2 regions of the Paenibacillus sp. ALE3 genome follow, and region 2 is predicted to be linked to the other one. Evidence: riboswitches for the same ligand, from Rfam matches in the RefSeq annotation. Region 2 holds a riboswitch; the other holds the start of a gene.
What was found. Region 2 has a riboswitch for glycine ahead of gcvT (glycine cleavage system aminomethyltransferase GcvT). Riboswitches for the same ligand answer to the same signal wherever they lie in the genome.
Positions count from the first base shown of each region.

Region 1: it holds a riboswitch for glycine, as region 2 does, so the genes downstream of both, sdaAB (L-serine ammonia-lyase, iron-sulfur-dependent subunit beta) here and gcvT (glycine cleavage system aminomethyltransferase GcvT) in region 2, are expected to answer to the same signal.

Region 1 covers NZ_CM134214.1:4,848,220-4,852,584, reverse strand. The annotation lists gene ACXHJ2_RS21740 (Ig-like domain-containing protein) at 1-53, shown strand, start outside; gene sdaAA (L-serine ammonia-lyase, iron-sulfur-dependent, subunit alpha) at 206-1,105, opposite strand; gene sdaAB (L-serine ammonia-lyase, iron-sulfur-dependent subunit beta) at 1,095-1,784, opposite strand; glycine riboswitch at 1,996-2,110, opposite strand; gene ACXHJ2_RS21725 (DUF6359 domain-containing protein) at 2,325-3,929, shown strand; gene ACXHJ2_RS21720 (ABC transporter ATP-binding protein) at 4,258-4,365, shown strand, end outside.
Region 2 covers NZ_CM134214.1:1,023,771-1,028,135, forward strand. The annotation lists gene gcvPA (aminomethyl-transferring glycine dehydrogenase subunit GcvPA) at 1-951, opposite strand, end outside; gene gcvT (glycine cleavage system aminomethyltransferase GcvT) at 1,075-2,175, opposite strand; glycine riboswitch at 2,255-2,351, opposite strand; glycine riboswitch at 2,352-2,544, opposite strand; gene gcvH (glycine cleavage system protein GcvH) at 2,846-3,244, shown strand; gene ACXHJ2_RS04715 (PTS mannitol transporter subunit IICB) at 3,671-4,365, shown strand, end outside.

The DNA.
Region 1 (4,365 bases), 2.0 Mb from region 2:
TTACCGTGAAATATGCAGGTAAAATGACGAAGGTACAGGTAACTGTCCAGTAATCTGTAATCAATTGAAAAGAAAAGGAGCAAGCATGCGTCTAGGGACGACATGCTTGCTCTTTTTTTAAGGACGAATTCTCTTTCCCTTAATGTGTGGGAGAGATATTCGTTTTGTTTTGTAGAGGAAAAGTAGTTGGTTTAGAGCTTAGAAGCTACGACTTATCTTTCTTGGCCAGTGTGTTGCGTGTAAGGGATTCGGTCAAACGCTTGCCAGTCGGTGTCTGGGCCAAGCCGCCTTTGGCGGTCTCGCGGTGCTTTGACGGCATTGCGCTGCCGACTTCAAGCATCACGTCAATGACTTCGTCAGACGGAATGGCGCTGCGCACACCCGCCAAAGCCATATCCGCTGCGGCAAGTGCGGTCACGGCTCCCAGCCCGTTGCGCACGATACACGGAATCTCGACGAGTCCGGCGACGGGGTCGCATATCAGGCCGAGCGTGTTCTTGAGCGCTAGGCCTACAGCGTGAACGGCCTGCTCAGGTGTGCCACCGCGTAGCTCGACCATAGCGCCAGCGGCCATCCCGATGGCTGAACCAATCTCAGCCTGACAGCCTCCCTCCGCGCCGGAAATGAAGGAATTGTTGGCGATGACGTAGCCAATGGCTCCGGCTGCGAACAAGCCGTGCACCATATGCTCATCATCCCAGCCGAACCGCTCCTGCGCACTAATGAACACACCGGGGATGACTCCGCATGAACCTGCAGTGGGCGTGGCGACAATGCGCCCCATGGACGCATTAACCTCCGACACGGAGAGCGCATAAGCCATGGCGAGCGCGGAGGCATCGCCGGAGCAGGTTTCCCCTGTCCGCAGATATTCGGCTAAGCGCTTGCCGTCGCCGCCCGTTAATCCACTGCGGGATACGGTGTCTTGCGTCTGACCACGATGAACGGCCTCCTTCATGACTTCATAATAATCAGACATTTGGCGGAAAATTTCTTCTTCCGTTGTATTCGTCTCTTGTACCTGCTCTTGAATCATCAGGCGGCCAATCGTGGTGGATTCCTCCGCGCATATAGCGCTGATTTCATGCAGATGGCTAAATCGCATCAGATTCAGCTCCTTTTTTCAAATTAATCGTTTTAATTTCGTACATATGTGGTAAGGATCGTAGTTTTGCGATTAATTCAGCCGTAGGAGGACTGTCCGTTTCGATGGCTGTAAGTGCTTCTCCATCCCGACCTTTGCGATCCACGTGCATATAGGCAATGTTAATGTCAGCAGCGCCGAGCGCTGAAGTCACCGCACCTAATGTACCGGGCTTATCCGAGTGAAGAAGCACCAACGTAGACAGCTCTCCGGTCAGGTTGACTCGGAATTCGTTGAGCTGCTGGACATGGATGCTGCCACCGCCGATGGAGGAACCCAGCAGTGTACGCTGATCCTCACCCTTCCACAGCTCAAAACGGACGGTGTTCGGATGGGGGGCGGGTAGTCCGCTGACGGCAAATTCCACGGTCATCCCGGCCTGCTCCGCCCATTGCTCGGCATCTGGAATTCGATGGTCGTCTGTATCGTAATTGAGCAGTCCTGCGATGAGCGCTAGGTCTGTACCGTGTCCTTTGTATGTGTCGGCGAAGGAGCCGTACAGTGTCATGCGAGCACGGTCAGGCTGCGTCCCGAGCCAGTGACGGGCAACGCGTGCAAGCCGCACCGCGCCTGCAGTGTGTGAACTGGAAGGTCCGGTCATGGCCGGACCGATAATGGAAAATACATCTTTGAAACGCATGGTGTGGCCCCCTGTATGTTCTAGTACCATAGTATATGGTATTTCCGCGTTTTTGCGCGGCTATGACGGTTCCTAATGCTGACGTACAATGTGAGCGCAAAAAAGGACAGGATAAGGAAGTTTCCCTTATCTCTGTCCTCGTTACCTGAGAGTTTCGTGCGGTGTCCTTACCGCCTTACCCCTTGGGTGGCTTGCGCTCTCTCCAGAGTTGCGTCAGATGACGATACATGGACCTGAGAGATTATCCGCCAGCCGGGTGTTGGCGTCTTGCTCCTTCGGTGCCGCCAGCGTGTAAGCCCCTGGACAGACTCTCCCGTCATCTTCATTCGCGTATACCGTTCTACATATCTTTCTTAGCGTAATGTATGCTGTGCTCGGTGTCAATCGCAGGGTTCAATTTTTACATAAACAGGCGAGTTTCCAATAAAAAAGATTAAAATTTACATAATTATGGATGAAATCAGGAAGGAATTAGAAGATTGATAGCTAATCTGATAGAGGACAAGCACATTTATGGAATTATAGGAGGGATATTGACGTATGGTAAAAGGCTTGCGGTTCACAGGTTCACGCTTGAAAGGGGTGCTGCATCTGGCAGCGATCGTATCGCTGCTGATCGGGATCTTCGTTCCATTCGGTCAGGTCAAAGCGGAGGGAGCACTGACAGTAGCCGAGGCACTCCAGCGCCAAGGCAGTGGAGGCACAGTGACGGTGGAAGGTTACATCGTCGGACATGCTACCGGATCGAAAACGGCTAATTTTTCTTCTCCGTTTGCGAATGATTTTAACGTACTGATTGCCGACCAGGCCAATGAACGAAGCACGTCTAATCTATTGGATGTACAGCTGACATCAGCGTACAGAGGGCAATTTGGGCTAACAGGCCATCCTGAGCTGATTGGCAGCAAAATCCGTGTGACGGGTACACTTGGCGCCTACAATAATTTTGGTGGAGTGAAAAGTCCAAGCACTGTTGAACTGGTGAACGGAAGCGAGCCGGGGGAACCAGGTGAACCTGGCGAACCTGAACCTGGAAACCCGGGTCAACCCGGTACTACACTGCCGGATGGCAAAGGCAAAAAGGTGCTGTTCGATAATACGCACGCACAGACGGCTGGGGCAGCAGATTGGGTCATTGAAGGCGCCTTCTCCGACTTTGCCAATGGATTGCGTAATGTAGGTTTTACAGTGGACCAACTGAACCGTCCCATTCCTTTTACTTATGGAGAACAGGCCATAACCTATGATAAGCTGCGCCAATATGATGTGTTCATCATCGGTGAAGCGAATGTTGCCTTTAAGGCATCCGAGCAGGCTGCCCTGCTGCAATATGTGAATAACGGGGGAAGTGTTTTCTTCATCTCCGACCACTATAATGCGGACCGTAACAAAAACCGTTGGGATTCCTCTGAGGTTATGAATGGCTACCGTCGTGGAGCCTATACTAATCCGGCCAAAGGGATGACTACAGAAGAAGCAGCATCACCGGCGATGCAGGGGTTAACTAGCTCCGATTGGCTGGCGACCAACTTTGGTGTTCGTTTCCGTTACAATGCGCTTGGCGACGTGAATGCTACGGACATTGTAGCCGCAGATCAATCCTTCGGCATTACCAAGGGTGTACGCTCGATTGCCATGCATGCGGGATCTACGCTGGCTATTATTGATCCTACCAAAGCCAAAGGAATTGCCTATATCCCTACAGGTACGAAAAAATGGGGTAATGCTGTAGACCAAGGTGTCTATAACGGTGGAGGCCGTGCGGAAGGGCCTTATGCTGCGATCTCCAAGGTAGGTCAAGGCAAGGCAGCATTTATCGGTGATTCTTCCCCTGTAGAAGATGCTACACCGAAATATGCGCGTGAAGAAAACGGACAGTCGAAAAAGACATATGATGGTTTCAAGGAAGTGGACGATGCCACCTTCCTGGTGCAAACGGTCCAATGGCTTGCGTGGAAGCAGGACTACACCAAATTATCCGATGTGGCAGGTTTAACGCTGGATCAACCGACGAAGCTTCTGCCGTTTGAGGAGCCTGCGGCTTCCACAGAACCGCAACCCGAGCCTTGGTCTGCTCCAGCAGCAGGCTACAAATGGTACGATCCAAAAACGTTCAAGTCGGGCTCCTATGGAGCGGCTTCGTAATAAACGTAAAGAATTCAGTGTGAGTGGTTGGGTGCTAGTTTGCCGTTTGATCCTCTGTAGGGGATCAAACGGCTTTTTTGTGATGAAAATTAACCTGTGGTTGGTTATTTGATTACATTTTGTGCCAGGAAAGTCGCGCTACTGCTGGATCATTGATTTTTTAAATGATGTTGATAGCATAATCTTAATTGATATATCCATATACTGGTGATAGGATGTATTCAAATTATTCCGATAAAAACGGTATGTAATGTTCATGAGAGGTTTTAAACATCAAACATGGTGAGAATAAGCGGGACAAGACCATGGAGAATGGAGGAAGCGCACATTGAATATACCCGTGTTGGAGATTAAGGGATTATCCGTATCTTTTCGCATCAAGGATCAATATCACCCCGCAGTCGACCATCTGGATCTGACGGTCAATCCCAATGAA
Region 2 (4,365 bases):
TTCCCGCGCTTGCAAGGTCAGCACGAAGCCGCGTTTGCCGTTACGGTCTGTGGTTTGGCCTACGATACGCCCAGGGATACGACGCATATGTGCCTGAGAAACGGCAAAGTAACCGCAGGTCGGACCGCCGAGGGAGGACGAGATCCCAAACGGCTGCGCGTCTCCTACAACAATATCCGCGCCCTGCTTGCCGGGCGCCTCCAGCAAGCCAAGTGCCAATGGGTTGGCACTGACGACCATAAGCCCCTTGTGTGCATGGATCAGGTCAGCCATCGGCTTCAGATTTTCCACGGCTCCAAAAAAGTTGGGGCTTTGGATCAAGACAGCCGCCGTCTGTTCCGATACGGCCGCGGCAAGCGCATCGACATCTGTTACGCCGTCCGAACAGCCGATCTCCACGATGTCCAAGTCCAATCCGCGTGCATAGGCTGCCAATACCTGGCGTGCCTCTGGATGGACAGAACTTGATACAATAAGCTGTTTACGGCGCGTGGCTGCGGCGGCCAGTGAGCCCGCTTCCGCCAGAGCTGTCGCTCCATCGTACATACTGGCATTAGCTACTGCCATGCCTGTCAACTCGCAAATATATGACTGGAATTCAAAAATGGCTTGTAGCTCGCCCTGGCTTACTTCTGGCTGATAGGGGGTGTAGGCTGTGTAAAATTCGGAACGTGAGGTGATGTGTTGGATAACGGATGGAATATGATGATCATAAATACCTGCACCAAGAAAGCTGGCATGTGTATCTGTATTGGCGTTTCGTCCGGCCAGCTCGGCCATGTGGCGAGTTAAGGCTCTTTCGTCGAGCCGAGAGGAAAGAGGAAGTTCCCCTTGGTATCGAATAGCCTCTGGAATGTCACTGAATAAATCATCAATGGATGATACGCCCACCACACGCAGCATTTCGGTTTGGTCTTGTTCGGTCATGGGGAGATAGCGATGCTGCTTCATAGGTTCTGGCTCCTTTCGAAAAGCAAAATTTAGATAGTAAATTAGCTAATACATAGTCTTAATTGGAAAATCCAGAATTTTATATCTGACATGATCGCTTGTTTAGAATGAAGAGGATTAAGATCAGCGTAGCCGTTTATAAAAGGGGGCTGGGACCACTTCCGCACGCAGGCGTTTACCACGAATTTCGACCTCCAGCGGTGTCGATAGGGTGCTAAAACGACTGTCCACCAGGGCCAGCCCCAGATTACGCTTCAAGGTGGGCGATTGAGTACCCGTTGTGACCTCACCGATGCGTTGACCTTCAGCGAACACCGGATAATGAGCGCGCGGGATACCGCGGTCAATCATTTCCAGCCCGATCAACTTGCGAGGAATTCCTTGTTCTTTTTGACGTTGCAGTGCTTCCCTGCCGATAAAATCTCCTTTGTTCAACTTGACGAAGAAACCTAAACCAGCCTCAAGCGGTGAAATTGTGGCAGATAACTCCTGTCCGTACAACGGGAGCCGTGCCTCGAAGCGCAGCGTATCGCGAGCACCAAGTCCAGCGGGAATCAGCCCATTCGATTCACCGCAACGAAGTAAACCATCCCACACGGCGGGTGCTTCCTCAGCAGGGATATAAAATTCAAAACCGTCTTCGCCGGTATATCCAGTTCGCGAGACAAGTGCTTTTGCTCCGAACAATTGCACGTTCTCATGGAATCGGAAAGAAGCCAGATTCGTAATATCTGCATCTGTCACAGCTGCGGCAATACGTGCAGCTTCCGGTCCTTGTAATGCCAGCAATGCTATCGCATCAGACACATTCTCCAGATGAACCGATGCAGGTATGTGGCGAATGAGCCAATCCCAATCTTTGTCGATGTTGGAGGCATTCACAACGAGCATGTAGCGCTCTGGTCCTTTGCAATATACAAGCAAGTCATCCACTACGCCTCCATCGGGGTAACACAGGAGTGAATATTGTGCTTGGCCCGGTTCCAACTGACTGACATCATTCGTAGTTACCTGTTGCAAAAAAGCCTCAGCTTCTTTGCCTTCAACCAAGAACTCGCCCATATGCGATACATCGAATAAACCTGCACGTTGTCGGACGGCCTCATGCTCCTTTTGAATGCCGCTAAACTGAACGGGGAGTTCCCACCCGCCAAAGTCAATACAACGAACCCCGGGCTGCGTCCCGTAGGACGAATATAGTGGTGTTCTTCGCAAATTAGACATTTTTTCACTCCTATCCAGTGTAATCGGCTAAACAAAAAAGACAGGCTAAAAGAAACGTATAGACGGCAGTCCATACTCTTCTTTCAGCTCTGTCCTTGATACCAGAAAGTTACCCCGGTGTGAACCAGGTTTCCCCTTGGGTGATCCGCTCTTTTCACGGATGCTCTCCAGAGATGCGTCCGGCAGAGGTCCTTTTGCCTGAGAGATTCACCTGCAATGCAAGTTTACTCCTTCGGCGCTACCTTTTGGATCAACGGTATGTTACCCGGTTTTGCAGATAACAACTTGACCCGATTCGCGTGTACAACTGTCTCACAAGCGACAACAGCTATGCGAATCTTTTTTGGTAGTCTCTCCCTCCGCGTTCATCCGCGTTTGCAGTTGTCGAGGTGTTTTCAAAAGCAATTACTATAACCCATTAATACGCAAATCCATTTAAAATGTCAATAAAAATGTCATATAAAACAACCTAAAAAACATTTATTGTATAAATAAGAATATGTAAGCGTTTGTTACAAGTTATCATTTTTTTATAGACTGCGCTATATGAGTTGGTATGGAGTATTTTTGTTAGTATTATTGACATGGATGTTCTTGTTGTCATAATCTTAACTTGTCTAATACAGGTGATCAAAAGCATTTTATTCATGTGGAAGTGAGGCGAAGCAGGATGAGTGAAGTGAAACAGCAACTTTGGTATACAGACGAACATGAGTGGGTTCAGCGCACAGTGGATGGGACGTTGCGGATCGGCATTACAGACTTTGCACAGCATCAACTGGGTGATATTGTTTTTGTGGAATTACCTGGGGCGGGAACAACGATTGGACAGGGGACGGGGATTGGTACAATTGAATCGGTGAAGACCGTATCCGATCTTTTTGCTCCGGTGACGGGAACCGTTTTGAAAGTAAATGAAGCTCTGGAAAGTACACCTGAGTTGGTGAATGAATCACCCTATGAAGAGGGTTGGATGATCGAAGTAGAGATGAGCAATGATGTCGAGGAAGCTCTGGGCAAGTTGCTGTCTGCGGAGCAGTACGAGCAGTTGATTTCAGATGAGCAATAATGAGCAATACAGCATGAAATAATAGCGCTTTATTCTGATTTTTTATATGGATATTGAATTAAATAAGAGCATCGTTAGTCCGCTCAGTTTTTGTATAAAATAGTCGCTATGACCTGACATAGCGGCTATTTTTTTGTTGTCTTTTAGAAGACGTATTTACGTTGTTTGCTCAGACTTAGAAGAGAGCATCACTATAAAATTGTGTAGATTTACAACAGTGTTTTTTCGACTAATTTCTATTGTTATCGGCCATATTAAGAAGAATTATGCAGGTATAATGCCTTGTCGTTACTTTAAATTTAAATGTTGTCATCAACGTTCATGACGAAAGTACGTTTTCATTTCGTTGATGAAGATAGCGCTGTCATTTAGTATGAATTTTAAGAAAAGGTAGTGATGCTATTTACTCACAAGGAGGATATGAATATGAGCACAGTGGACACAAAGTCCAGTTCAAACGGTGGCGCTCGTGTCGCCGTACAGCGTTTTGGCCGCTTTCTCAGCGGTATGGTTATGCCCAATATGGGAGCCTTTATCGCATGGGGATTAATTACGGCCCTTTTTATTCCGACCGGGTGGTTCCCGAATGAGGGTTTTGCACAACTGGTTGATCCGATGAAAAATTATTTGCTGCCACTGCTGATCGGTTACACGGGAGGCACGATGATTCACGGACAGCGTGGAGGTGTGATCGGTGCCATTATGACGATGGGGGTCATTGTGGGGGCCGATATCCCGATGTTCCTGGGCGCGATGGTAGCTGGTCCGCTGGCTGCATGGATATTGAAGAAGTTCGATAAGGCCATTGAGGGCAAAGTCAAATCAGGTTTTGAAATGCTGGTCAATAATTTCTCGGCTGGGATTATCGGTGCCATTCTAGCATTACTAGCGCATGTTGCGATCGGCCCGGTCGTGCAAACCATCAGTCAAGTGTTGTCGACAGGGGTACAGTTCCTCGTAAACGCAGGGCTACTGCCGCTTGTCAATCTCATTATTGAGCCCGGAAAAGTATTATTTCTCAACAACGCACTGAATCATGGAGTATTGAGTCCGATTGCGCTGGAGGAAGCTGCAAGAACAGGAAAATCCGTTTTGTTCATGCTTGAATCCAATCCTGGCCC